DNA from 4 places in the Bacillus sp. UNCCL81 genome. Region 1 is predicted to be linked to each of the others. Evidence: riboswitches for the same ligand, from Rfam matches in the RefSeq annotation. Region 1 holds a riboswitch; each other region holds the start of a gene.
What was found. Region 1 has a riboswitch for S-adenosylmethionine ahead of mtnK (S-methyl-5-thioribose kinase). Riboswitches for the same ligand answer to the same signal wherever they lie in the genome.

Region 2: linked by a shared signal. The riboswitch ahead of BM319_RS15355 (methionine ABC transporter ATP-binding protein) and the one ahead of mtnK (S-methyl-5-thioribose kinase) in region 1 are both predicted to bind S-adenosylmethionine.
Region 3: linked by a shared signal. The riboswitch ahead of BM319_RS04060 (bifunctional homocysteine S-methyltransferase/methylenetetrahydrofolate reductase) and the one ahead of mtnK (S-methyl-5-thioribose kinase) in region 1 are both predicted to bind S-adenosylmethionine.
Region 4: linked by a shared signal. The riboswitch ahead of metE (5-methyltetrahydropteroyltriglutamate--homocysteine S-methyltransferase) and the one ahead of mtnK (S-methyl-5-thioribose kinase) in region 1 are both predicted to bind S-adenosylmethionine.

Annotation. Positions count from the first base shown of each region.
Region 1 covers NZ_FOMF01000002.1:1,185,973-1,189,382, forward strand. The annotation lists gene mtnA (S-methyl-5-thioribose-1-phosphate isomerase) at 1-833, opposite strand, end outside; gene mtnK (S-methyl-5-thioribose kinase) at 840-2,015, opposite strand; SAM riboswitch class I at 2,087-2,245, opposite strand; gene BM319_RS05925 (carbon-nitrogen family hydrolase) at 2,297-3,091, opposite strand; gene BM319_RS05930 (pyridoxal phosphate-dependent aminotransferase) at 3,238-3,410, shown strand, end outside.
Region 2 covers NZ_FOMF01000006.1:317,679-321,088, reverse strand. The annotation lists gene metQ (methionine ABC transporter substrate-binding lipoprotein MetQ) at 1-451, opposite strand, end outside; gene BM319_RS15360 (methionine ABC transporter permease) at 472-1,140, opposite strand; gene BM319_RS15355 (methionine ABC transporter ATP-binding protein) at 1,142-2,146, opposite strand; SAM riboswitch class I at 2,286-2,396, opposite strand; gene BM319_RS15350 (hypothetical protein) at 2,474-2,836, opposite strand; gene BM319_RS15345 (thioredoxin family protein) at 3,039-3,362, opposite strand; gene BM319_RS15340 (ribonuclease M5) at 3,378-3,410, opposite strand, start outside.
Region 3 covers NZ_FOMF01000002.1:827,712-831,121, reverse strand. The annotation lists gene BM319_RS04065 (terpene cyclase/mutase family protein) at 1-1,034, shown strand, start outside; SAM riboswitch class I at 1,148-1,251, shown strand; gene BM319_RS04060 (bifunctional homocysteine S-methyltransferase/methylenetetrahydrofolate reductase) at 1,333-3,159, shown strand; gene metH (methionine synthase) at 3,156-3,410, shown strand, end outside.
Region 4 covers NZ_FOMF01000003.1:22,468-25,877, reverse strand. The annotation lists gene mmgD (citrate synthase) at 1-84, opposite strand, end outside; gene BM319_RS06055 (hypothetical protein) at 85-309, opposite strand; cobalamin riboswitch at 477-675, opposite strand; SAM riboswitch class I at 1,293-1,405, shown strand; cobalamin riboswitch at 1,494-1,687, shown strand; gene metE (5-methyltetrahydropteroyltriglutamate--homocysteine S-methyltransferase) at 1,851-3,410, shown strand, end outside.

The DNA.
Region 1 (3,410 bases):
TCGATTGTTGATAAAGGTGCAGCAACATAAAATGGAATTTGGTAAAAGTTAGCTAAAATCGCTAGTTGTAATGTTCCAATTTTATTTGCAGTGTCTCCATTAGCAGTAATGCGATCAGCTCCAACAATCACTGCATCAACTTTTTTATTTTGTAATAAGTAGCCGACCATATTATCAGTTAATAATGTAACTGGGATACCACTTTGTTTCAATTCCCAAGAAGTCAGTCTAGCTCCTTGAAATACTGGTCTAGTTTCTGTTGCATAAGCTGAAATTTCCCAACCTATTTCTTTTGCTAAGTGAAGTGGAGCTAAAGCTGTTCCGTATCGACTTGTCGCAATACTCCCTGCGTTGCAATGAGTTAATACTGCTGCGCCGTCATGTAATAATGTTAAAGCGTTTTCACCGATTTCCTTGCAAGTTGCCTCATCTGCTAGATGTAATTTAATCGCTTCTTCCATGATAATTAATTTAGCTTCGGAAACAGTCACTGCTTCTTTACTAGATTCAATTAGTCTTTCAACAGCCCATGCTAAATTTACTGCAGTTGGTCTCGCGCTAATCAGTTCATTTGCTAATACTCTTGCTTGTTGATGAAATTCATCAATTTGTTCAGTTTCAAGTTCTCGGACACCTAAATAAAGTCCATACGCAGCTGCTAAGCCAATCGCTGGTGCGCCTCTAACTTGTAATTTTACGATTGCTTCACGTACATCTAATAATGTCGTTGCATCAAAATAATATATTTCAGTTGGTAATTTTGTTTGGTCTAAAATTTTTAAACTTTCACCGTTCCATTGTAATGATTCAGGTATTTGCTGTAATGTAGTCATCAATTATTACTCCAATCCATTAAGTAAATTTCCAATATTTCTAATAGTAAATCTATTTTTTATACAATAAACTCCGAATTTTAAGACTTTTTTCTTTGCTTTAATTTTTTGGTTATGTTCCAGTGAATCAATGTCTTCAACGTGAGCAAGACCGATACTTCTTCGGATTAATTCACATCCAATAACCCCAATTGCATCCACCCAATATCCTTCTAATTTTTCGTTAATTAGAGCTTTTTGATTAAATGGTCTAACACTATGCTCTTCCCAAAGTTGAATAAATGTTTCATTAAAAACTTTTTCAATGTTTAAAATGTGTTCGATAATTTCGTCTTTTAGCTCAGTACGGCTGAAAAGTTGAAAAAGTAAATTTGCTTGAATTTGCCCTAAATCAAATCCAATTGGTCCTACAAATGCAAATTCCGGGTCAATTATTTTTGTTTCAGTCTCAGATACGAAAATGCTTCCCGTATGTAGGTCACCATGTAATAAAGCTTCTTTTTTCGATAAGAAATCTAATTTTAATTTCGCAACTTCAATTTGAAGATCAGCATCATTCCAAAGTTCTTGAATTTCATCTGTTAAATCTTCTTCAAAACTATTTGTTTCACTATTAAAAAATGGATCTGTATAAACAAGATTTTCTGTTATATCACATAAGTCAGGATTATTAAAAAGATACTCTAGCTCTTTCTTCTTAGCAGGTGAAGTTCCAAAGTCAGAAGTGAAAAATAATGACTTTGCTAAAAATTCACCGATATGTTCGGCTAAAAACGGATAGCTTTTTTTCTCAATGAAACCTTTTCGTAAAATTTGTAAGTGTGAAAGATCCTCCATGACAGTTACGGCTTGATCTTCGTCATGCTCTAAAATTTTCGGTGCATGCAATGGGATTAGCTCATTGTATATTTTTGTAGCATTACTCTCGATCGTAGCTCGCTTTAATGTAAGTGGCCAGCTTTCACCAACAACTTTTGCGTATGGCAGAGCCTGTTTTATAATTAGCCCTTTCTCACTTCCTACTGGTTTAACTTTAAACACTAAATTTAAATTCCCATCCCCTATTTCTATACATTCACATAGTTCATTTTTAAAATAGCCAAGTTTTTGTAAATAAGTAATTGCAGTTGCTTCTGTTAATGGTCTATATTCTTTTCGTTCAATGACAGTCACTAAATTCATCCCCCTTGAATTTTGCAAAATAAAAAGCCTCTTTTCCGAGACGAAAAGAGGCAATACTAATTGGCTTTCGTCTCTTATCTACCAGAAAATTTCTTTTCTGTTGGAATTAGCACCGTGCCTTACTGAGCATTTAAGCTCAGGCGTATACAATACGCCCCATTTCACAATGGTATTACGGTCGGTTGCTGGGCATCGTCGGGCCAAATCCCTCCGCCTACTCGAAATAAGAGTTCGCATATTTGATTTTATAATCGTATTTTAGTTTATCGTTTTTTAATTTGTCAATTATTTTTTTGAAACTTTTTGTAAATCCCTTCTTTTCTGTCTTCAAAAATTGGGATTGTACCACGTATTTCATCAACTTTTTTCGGATCAATTTCGCCAAAAACGATTTCTTCATTCGTGCTGCCTTTGGTAACTACTTCTCCCCAAGGGTCAATGATCATTGATCCTCCACCAAATGTATTCGCTAAATCTTTTCCCACTCGATTACAAGCAACAACATAACATTGATTTTCAATTGCTCTTGCTTTTAATAAAATTTCCCAATGATTCATTCTTTGGATTGGCCATTCAGCAACAAAAAATAAAACTTTTGCACCCTTTTGAGAATGCGCTCCAATCCATTCAGGAAAACGCAAATCATAGCAAACAAAACCTGCAGCCGTTAATCCATCGATTTCAAAAAGACCATCAGTTTCCCCTGATTGAAGATAGTGATGCTCGTTCATTAACTGGAATAAATGAACTTTATCATAGGTTTTTACTACTTCACCTGTATTGTTTATAACAATTAACGTATTCGTTACACCATTTTCTCTTGCAATTGGGAACGAACCAGCAATCAATATTACGTTATTTGATTTTGCGATTGACTGAAGCTCAGAAATAACTGCTTCTTGTTGATCTGTGTGTACGCCAATTTCTTCCAGACAATAGCCTGTTGTCCATAATTCCGGTAATACGATTATACGGACATTTTCTTTAACAGCTTCGTTTATTTGAGTTTTCATTTTCTCTAAATTAGCCTTTGAATCACCTAATATAACATCAGATTGAATACACGCAGTTTTAATCACAATTTATTCACCCTATTCTAAATTTTATAGACATTTTTAAATCGAGCATATATGATGGTGAAAGTTATTGCAACAGTCGTTCATGAAAATCATTCGATTAAGAAACGATCTATTCAAATTAATTTTATTATATTTTTGGAGTGATTAACTTGAATCATAGTAAACTATTAAACAATTTACCAAAACAATTTTTTGCTTCACTAGTCCAAAAAGTAAATCAGTCAATCAGTAATGGTCATGATGTCATTAATCTTGGTCAAGGAAATCCAGATCAACCAACACCTGATCATATTATAAAAGCATTACAGCAATCTGT
Region 2 (3,410 bases), on a different contig from region 1:
CGTGTTGTAATAAGCTTAACATACGACCATGGTCAGCTACTGAACTACTCATGATAATTTTAGCTCCATCTGGTAGATCATCTAAGCTCTTATATTTTTTAGAGTAAACTCCGATTGGCTCAATGTGGATCCCACCAGCGTTTTCAAATTTATAACCATTTTCTTTCATTTGAGACTCTAAATATGGAATGTGTTGGAAATAGTTTGCATCTAATTCTTTTGAAGCTAATGCTTTATTTGGTAGAACATAATCTTGGAATTTAACAATCTTTAAGTTAATCCCCTCTTTTTTAAGAAGCGGTTTAGCTTGTTCTAAAATAACTGCGTGCGGTACATTTGATGCACCAACAACTAATTCTTTATTTTTATCTTCTCCACCTTTATTACATGCTGCTAAAGATAATGCTAAAACACCTGCTCCTAATAAACTTGCGATTTTTTTGAATTTCACTGTTAGTTCCTCCCTTTATGTTAAGCTCTTTTATCTATTTTTGTTGTTACTAAATCTCCAATAAATTGAAGAATGAATACGATTAATAAAATAATTACTGTCGCAACAAGCGTTACTTGGTTATTAGAACGTTGGTATCCTTCCATAAATGCTAAGTTACCAAGTCCGCCACCACCTACTACACCAGCCATAGCTGTATAACCAACAATTGCGATTGTAGTAACAGTTAAACCTGAAATTATTGCTGGTAATGCTTCTGGAATTAATACTTTCAAGATGATTGTAAAGGTACTAGCTCCCATTGCTCTTGCAGCTTCGATTACACCTTTATCAATTTCTCGTAAGCCGATTTCGACCATCCTTGCATAGAATGGTGCAGCACCAATTATGAGTGCAGGTAATGCTGCTTTTGCTCCAAGCATAGAGCCAAGAATAAAGATCGTAAATGGAATTAATAAAATAATTAAAATGATAAAGGGTATTGAACGAAAAATATTTACAAACGCTGCTAGGATAGTATTAAAAAATTTATTTTCAAGTAACTGATCTTTACTAGTTAAAAATAAGAATAAACCTATTATTAGTCCAAAAATGAACGTTGCAAGCGCAGCTATTACTGTCATGAATAATGTTTCTTGAGAAGCTAAAAGCATTGCATCCCAATCAACATTCGGAAAAAGTTGTGTCATCTTATGCTACCTCCACTTCAACTTGTTTTGATTCTAAATAAGTGATTGCCTCTTTGATGTTATTTATGTCTCCAACAAGTTGAATCTTCATTGTCCCATAAGAGCCTTCAGCAGTTTGAACAATTTTTCCTTGCAAAATGTTAATCTCAATATCAAAGTGCTTAACTACTTCAGAAATATGTGGTTGATCTGCTTGACCATTTTTAAAGGTTAGCTTGTAAGTATTATCCTTCCCATCACCTTGAGAAATTACTTCACCTTCATCATTACCTTTGATTTGCGTCACAAATTTCTTTGTAATTGCTTGTTTAGGACGAGTAAATACATCAACAACATGGCCTTCTTCCACTACATTTCCGTTTTCCATTACAGCTACTCGTTGGCAAATCTTTTGAATAACATGCATTTCATGAGTAATCAGGATAATTGTAATACCAAGCTGTTTATTAATATTTGTCAATAAAGATAATATTGAATCTGTTGTTTCTGGATCTAATGCAGATGTCGCTTCATCACATAAAAGAACATCAGGGTTATTAGCAAGTGCTCTTGCAATTCCAACACGTTGCTTTTGACCTCCACTAAGTTCAGAAGGATAAGCATTTTCTCTTCCTTCAAGACCTACAAGTTTGATTAATTCTTTCGCACGATTAATGCTTTCCTTTTTTGAAACTTTAGCAATTTCAAGTGGGAAAAGTATATTTTCTAATACAGTTCTCGACCACAATAAATTAAAATGCTGAAAAATCATTCCTATTTTTTGTCTTGCTTTTCTTAATTGACTAGATGAGCATTTAGAGATCGATTGACCATTAATAATTACTTCACCTGATGTAGGGGACTCAAGTCCATTTAGCATACGTAATAACGTACTTTTCCCTGCGCCGCTATATCCGATCATGCCAAAAATTTCACCTGCTTCAATATTTAAAGAAACATTTTGTACTGCGGTAACTGTGCCTTTTTTACCTTTGTAAGTTTTGCTTACATTATTTATTTGAATCATACACTTGATCTCCTTTCAAAACATTCTAACAACTTATCTTTCAATTTTTTGTAAGTAAGTACTTTTTTAGTCGGATAAAACAAAAAAACCTTTCAACTCACATGAGCAGAAAGGTTTAACATACAAAAAGTATTCCTTTCTCTCATCTCTCAAAGCATATGCTTTGCAGGAATTAGCACCATTTCAATGACGATCATTGACGGTTGCTGGGTTTCACAGGGCACAGTCCCTCCACCTCTCTCGATAAGAGCTAACTTACGATCTATTAAGTTGTTTAACGTAATTTCTTTAACGTAAGTCCAATTCTACAAAGTTAGACAGTAGTTGTCAACAATTTTCTAAAAGTTTTTTTTCGTTTTCAACGCTCGTATATTGAAAAATCGTTTCCATTAGTAGTAATAATCGATAATTCCCTTCAAAAGAAGCATCATTCAGTTTTAATAAAAGTCCTAACCTTTGAGAACCTGAATATAGATATTCCCATCCATCTTTTGAAAAATTAACTCTAAGTTGCGGAATCGAACGATCAATTACCTCGATAAAAGGAGCCTTTTTACTTAACTTTATAAAAACTTTTTCATTTAGACAGTTAAATTCTACAATCCTTTCTTCGATTGGCAAAATGATTTGTAAATATTCTTTTTTTATAAATAAGTTTCTAGCTAGTCCAATCCACTCCTTGATTTCCATAATAAACACCTCTTCTTGGATTCTTTATCTTATTTTCTCATAGATAAGAGGTGTATTCTTTATATTTCGCTCGACATTTACCTTGATAAAAATCTATATTTTAATTTTATTTCTACAGCATTCAACTCATTTCCCGAGAAATATGTCTAAAATCAGGAAATATTTTAAGACATATAAAAAGAGTGCAACATACTGAATGCACTCATCGTTTAATATATAAATTATATTTTTTTAACAATTCATGTAAATATGGTACCGATTGGAAAGCGTAGATTTTTTGTCTCATTTCCCCATTCTCAAAAATAAGTAAACAAGGTACACTTTCAACCTTCCAACTTTGAGCTTCTTCCACTATTTCATTAATATTCACCTTACTTATTGGTAAGTTTGGCAGAATCTCATTTACAACTTCTAGCATTTTAGAAGCTACTTGGCATGTACCACACATTGCGGTATAGATATAAATAACTGTAGTCTCTTTTGATTGAACTCTTTGCATTATTTCATTCTTTGTCCATTGCTGCATGATCTTAATTCCTCTTTAATTTGTACGTAAATAATCTGTAAATACCGA
Region 3 (3,410 bases), 360 kb from region 1:
TTCAAAATGCACTACAAGGACTTCTTTCGTATGCAACCGATACAGAAGCCGGACTTCATATTCAAAATTCGCCATCAAAGGTTTGGGATACTGCATTATTGTCATATGCAATTCAAGAAGCTGGTTACCAAATAAATGATCCGATTGTTGCGAAATCAATTAGTTATTTAAGTAAAAAACAACAGAATTTGAATGGTGACTGGAAGGTTCATGCTAAAAATTTAAGTCCTGGTGGTTGGGGCTTTTCTGATGTTAATTCGTTTATTCCAGATAATGATGATACTGGAGCAGCTTTACGTGCAATTACAAGAAGTGCTTTGGATCAGTCCACATTACATGAAAGTTGGTTAAGGGGTGTTCATTTTTTACTTGGACTTCAAAATGACGATGGTGGTTGGGGAGCTTTCGAAAAAAATGTAACAAATAAATGGTTAACATTATTACCAATTGAAAATGCAAAAGGTGCAATTATCGATCCTTCAACTGCAGATTTAACTGGACGTATTTTAGAATTTATTGGAAATTATACGACGGTTTCAAACGATGATCCGATTGTGAAAAAGACGGTTAATTGGCTTTTAAAAAACCAAAAATCAAATGGTAGTTGGTATGGTAGATGGGGTATTTGTTATATTTATGGAACTTGGGCAGCGATTACTGGCTTAAGAGCCGTTGGAATTCCTAAAAATCATGAGGTGATTAAAAAAGCTGAAAAATGGTTAGTTAGTATTCAAAATGAAGACGGAGGTTGGGGAGAATCGGGTCTTTCAGCTGTTAAAAATAAATATATTTCTTTAAAATATAGTACACCTAGCCAAACAGCATGGGCAGTTGATACTTTACTTTCAATTCGTAATAAGGAAGATGAAGTAATTAGAAAAGGGATTAAATTTTTAACTACTCAAAGTGAATTGACTAATAAAGCATTAACTTATCCAACTGGATTAGGTTTACCTGGTCAGTTTTATATTCACTATCATAGCTATAATGAAATTTATCCGCTATTAGCACTAGCACACTTTAAAAATAGTTAAATAATACTATTATGTAAACAAAATATATTTATTTTTGGAAATCTTTCCATAAATGTCTTTTCTTAATCATATAAATATAGTAAACTGTTTTTATATTAAATATAACTAAATAATCCTTATCGAGAGTGGTGGAGGGACTGGCCCTTTGAAACCCGGCAACTTTAGCGAAAGCTAAAAAGTGCTAAATCCAGCATGTTTAAAACATGAGAGATAAGGCGTAATCTGTACTTAAACGTCATTCTCTCATTTTTTTTGAGGGAATGGCGTTTTTTATTTTATCTAAATGGGAAGTGATTGAATGGGTTTATTAGAAAAGTTAAAAGATGGAATTGTTTTAGGTGACGGTGCAATGGGAACGCTTTTGTATTCTGGCGGACTTCACAGCTGTTTTGAAGAACTTAATATTACAGAGCGTGATCGAATCATTCATATACATGAACAATATATAGATGCTGGCGCAGAAGTGATTCAAACTAATTCGTACGGTGCTAATGCTGGAAAACTGAGACAATATGGATTAGAAAAGCTGGTTAAGCAAATTAATCAAATGGCTGTTAGAAATGCTAGAGCGGCTTCAAAAAGAAGAGCATTAGTAATTGGCGGTATAGGTGGAATGAAATATGTAGGTTCTACTTTTACGACAGCTTTAGAACGTGAAATGATGTTGCTTGAGCAAGCTTCAGCTTTACTAGAAGAAGGCGTAGATGGGATCATGCTTGAAACATTTTATGATGAAAATGAATTATATGATGCTGTAAATCTATTAAGAGGAAGAACGGATTTACCGATCATTGCACAAGTAACACTACAAGAAATTGGTGTCATGCAAAGTGGTCAATATATCGAAAAAATTCTTCCTAATTTAATCGATTTGGGTGCAGATGTTGTTGGAATCAATTGTCATCTAGGACCACTTCATATGTTGGAGTCATTAAATACTGTCTCATTACCAACGAATGGTTACTTATCGGCATTTCCTAATTCGGGATTACCACTATACAATGAGGGAAAATACGTATACAAATCGAATCCAGAATATTTTGAAGATATGGCAAAACCATTTATTGAACAAGGTGTAAGACTTATCGGTGGATGCTGTGGTACAACACCAGCACATATCGCTGCTTTACGAAGTAAGATTGATACTTTACAGCCTGTTACAAAAAAAGATGTAAAAAACAGAACAATAAAAATTACAATCCCTAAGCAAGAAGAACAAAAGAATGAAACATTAGCAGAAAAGGCAAAAAAGAGAACGACGATTATAGCAGAGCTAGATCCACCAAAAACATTACAAACAAGAAAGTTTTTTGAAGGAGCGAAAGCATTACATAGCGCAGGGGCTGATGCAATTACGCTAGCAGATAATCCATTAGCTTCACCTAGAATTTCGAATGTGGCGATGGCATCACTTCTTCAAAGATTGGATGTACCAGTTTTGACGCATTTAACTTGTAGAGATCGTAATATGATTGGACTTCAATCTCATTTAATGGGACTTTCAACTTTAGGTTTAAATGAAGTTCTTGCAATAACAGGTGATCCAGCAAGAGTAGGCGATTTTCCAGGTGCAACTTCAGTATATGATGTAGCATCACTTGAACTTATTCGAATGATTAAGGAAATGAACGATGGAAGGTTATATTCTGGTAAAAGTTTAGGAACTGGAACGAGATTTTCTGTCGCTGCTGCTTTTAACCCGAATGTTCGAAAGTTTGATGCCGCAATTAAAAGGCTTGAGAAAAAGGTTGAGGCGGGAGCGGATTACTTTTTAACTCAGCCAATTTATGATTTTGAAACGATTGATAGGTTATATGAATCAACTCGTCATATTAAACAGCCAATTTTTATTGGGATTATGCCACTAGTTAGTAAGAAAAATGCTGATTTTATCCATTATGAAGTTCCAGGAATTACATTATCCGATGAGGTAAGAAACAGAATTTCATCAGTTGAACCTGAGAGAGCAGTTGATGAAGGTAAAAAAATTGCAAAAGAGCTTATTGATTATGTAAAGGATAAATTTAACGGCATTTATTTTATCACTCCATTTTTGAAGTATGAAATTACAGAGGACTTAATTCAATTTACTAAAAGCAGCAATAAAGAGGAGATTCAACTATGAAAACATTAGACGTAGCATTAAAAGAAAAAATATTACTTCTTGATGGAGCAATGGGAACGATGATCCAGCAAAGAGATTTAACAGCAGATGACTTTGGTGGAGAAGAATATGAAGGTTGTAATGAATATTTAGTTGTTACAAGACCAGATGTTATACAAGAAATTCATGAGGAATATATATTTGCTGGGTCTGACATTATCGAAACGAATACATTCGGAGCAACAAATATTGTTTTATCGGATTATAATTTA
Region 4 (3,410 bases), on a different contig from region 1:
TTGCACTGTATCTAAAAAAGAAATCTTCGTTTCTGCTACAACAACACCATCTAATCCCGGATAAAATTTTTCTTTAGCTTCCATTTATATCTTCCTCCCATCTCCAAATAGCTCTTCACATATTATTTTGTAAGCCTTTTCAAGATTGTTTAAATGAACCTCCTTTTCATCACTTTTTCCTAAACGTTTTTTTATTCCTTCTGTTTGTTGTTCATAATAGGAGCTCAAATTAATTGACGGTTCAATACAAAAACCATTCATGATGCATGTTTTAAAATCATTGATAAAATACTCAACCGTACCAAACAACTAAACCCTCCTCATAATTTGAAATAGAAAATTGACAATAAAAAAACAACTTCTTTTAAGAAGAAGTTGTTAAGTCAGAACTCATGGTTTAATAAACATGTTTTTAATCAATTAAAAAAACATGCCACATTCGCTCGCACTTAACACCCCCTATCCGCGTAGGTATATGATGTGTGCTGAAACAGGCAGGTCTCCTGGCTTATGATCATCACTTTTCGAACCTTCCCATCTTCATTTTACGAAAAGACAGTGGATATTTCGAATCGCTCCTAAATACAGTTGCGGGACAGCGTCGGATTCTAACCGAACTTCCCTTTTAAGTAGATTACAAATCTCATAATCTACACCTGATTCTACACGTATCAAATTGTAAAACAAATTATAACAAACGTTTAGATAATTCACAATTGTTATAATTTAATGTTTTTACTTAACAATTCAATAATAATTATTTAAATATAAATAAAAACCGATTATGAGAAAAGTATTATTGAATTTAATTAAAACATAAAAAATATCCATAATTTTCCTAATATGAATGTAATGTCTACTAATTTTCTAACCCGCTACTTAATTCTTTTATAACGAATTTTAATCTCTATTCTTAAACAGCTAACTAACGTATTAGTTATATTAAAATATCTATATATTTTACATTTTTTTTAATTGGTAGAGTCGATTCTTCTTAATTTCAAATCTTTATCGTTACTTCGATCATATATATTCCTTAATCCATCAATAAACTCATCAGCTAAGTTTACTTTCCAAGTATCACTTACTTTTTTAGTTTTAATTTAACCGGCCTTTTAGCTGAAGCTTTTTAATTAAACTCCAATTTTGTTCCCATATCTAATTAAACTACCAAAATGTGAACAATCAATCCTACTTACGACTTTTTATTAAATTTATGAAAGTTTATTTTGACAGCCTGTGTTTATCGTGATAACATGACTATTAAATTCAAAACATTATAAATTATTTAACTCTTATTGAGAGAGGCGGAGGGACTGGCCCGATGAAGCCCGGCAACCATTCAGCAGTATTGTTGAAAAGGTGCTAATTCCTGCAAAGCATTTTTTGCTTTGGAAAATAAGAGAGGATTCCATAAATTTTGTAGCCCTCTCTATTTCAATTAGAGAGGGCTTTTTATTATTATGAGTGTTTTGAAGTTTTGTTAATAAAATTGAATAAAAAATGCATCAGGTGTTGTGAAAGTCATTTTCACAGCTTAAAAGGGAAGTTCGGTTAAAATCCGACACGGTCCCGCCACTGTATTGAGGAGCGACTTATCAATTTACCACTGTTTCAAAATTGAAATGGGAAGGGATAAGAAGTGTTGAGTCTAAGTCAGGAGACCTGCCTGTTGTATGCGCTTGTACCTACGGATGAATAGGGGGGAGTGAGGAGTACGTGTTTTGGGAACCAAAAGGTCTCAACTCAAGTTAACGATGCGTATGAGTCTCTCTTTTCTATTTTGAAAAGAGAGATTTTTTATTGAGACGTAAAAATCAGACATCAAAAAAACAAGGAGTGTATAAATGATGAAAAAAGTAAAAAGTTCTAATTTAGGTTATCCAAGAATTGGTGAAAAGCGTGAATGGAAAAGAGCACTTGAACAGTTTTGGGCAGGTAAACTAGAAAAAGAAGATTTTTTAAAACAAACAGAGGAAATTCGTATACACCATCTTCAAAAGCAAAAGAATCAAGGAATTGACTTGATTCCAGTAGGAGACTTTAGCTTGTATGACCATGTTCTTGATACGGCTGTTATGTTCGGTCTAGTGCCAAAGCGCTTTGAATATGGTGGAGGTAAAGTATCGCTAGAAACATATTTTGAGATCGCACGTGGTACGAAAGGTGCCGTTGCATCTGAAATGACAAAATGGTTTAACACAAACTATCACTATATTGTTCCAGAGTTGGGCGAAGTAGTACCTACTCTTGTCGAAAACCGTCCTCTTGAATTTTATAAAGAGGCTAAACAAAAACTTAATATTGAAGGAAAGCCTGTAATCTTAGGCCCGGTAACATTTGTAAAACTGTCAAAAGGCTATAATGAAAATGATTTTAAATCGGTCGTTAATCAATTTGTACCTCTTTATGCTAAGATTTTACACGATCTACAAACAGAAGGAGTAGAGTGGGTACAAATAGATGAGCCTATCTTATCAACGTCTATTTCAAAAGAAGAAGTTGCATTATTTAACGATGTCTACCAAACATTACGTGAAGCAGCACCTAACATAAAGCTGATTTTGCAAACTTACTTTGAGAGCATTGACAACTACCAAGATGTAATTTCACTTCCAGTTGATGGTATTGGACTTGATTTTGTACATGATAACGGTCAGAATCTAGCTTCGATTAAAAAGTATGGTTTCCCAAAGGATAAGATACTTGCTGCTGGAGTTATTGACGGTCGTAATATATGGCGTGCAAATCTTAATGATAAACATTCTATTCTTACACAAATTACGGAATTTGTTTCAAAAGAGCAAGTTATCGTACAACCTTCCTCAAGCTTATTACATACACCTGTTACAGTGAAAAATGAAGAAACGCTTGATGAAGTTCTAAAAGGTGCGCTATCATTTGCTGATGAAAAGTTACGAGAAATTGTTATACTTGCAAAAGGCTTGCAAGATGGAAAAACTTCAATTCAAGCAGAAATCGATGAAAGCACAAAAGCCATCCAAGCTTTAAATGAATCGTCAGTTCGAAACAACAAACAAGTTCAGCAAGCAATTCAAAATTTACACATATATAGTGTTAATCGTGAGGCAGATTATAAAGTTCGCCAATCTATTCAGGAAGAGTTTTTCAAATTACCACTTCTTCCTACTACTACAATTGGTAGCTTTCCACAAACACAGGAAGTTAGAGGACAGCGTTTAAAATGGCGTAAAGGCGAAATAACTACTACTCAATATGAAGAGTATATTTATGCAGAAATAAAAAAATGGATTGATATTCAAGAAGAACTTGGCTTAGATGTGTTTGTACATGGTGAATTTGAACGAACAGATATGGTTGAGTATTTTGGAGAAAAATTAGCTGGGTTTCAATTCACAAAATTTGGTTGGGTGCAGTCATATGGATCT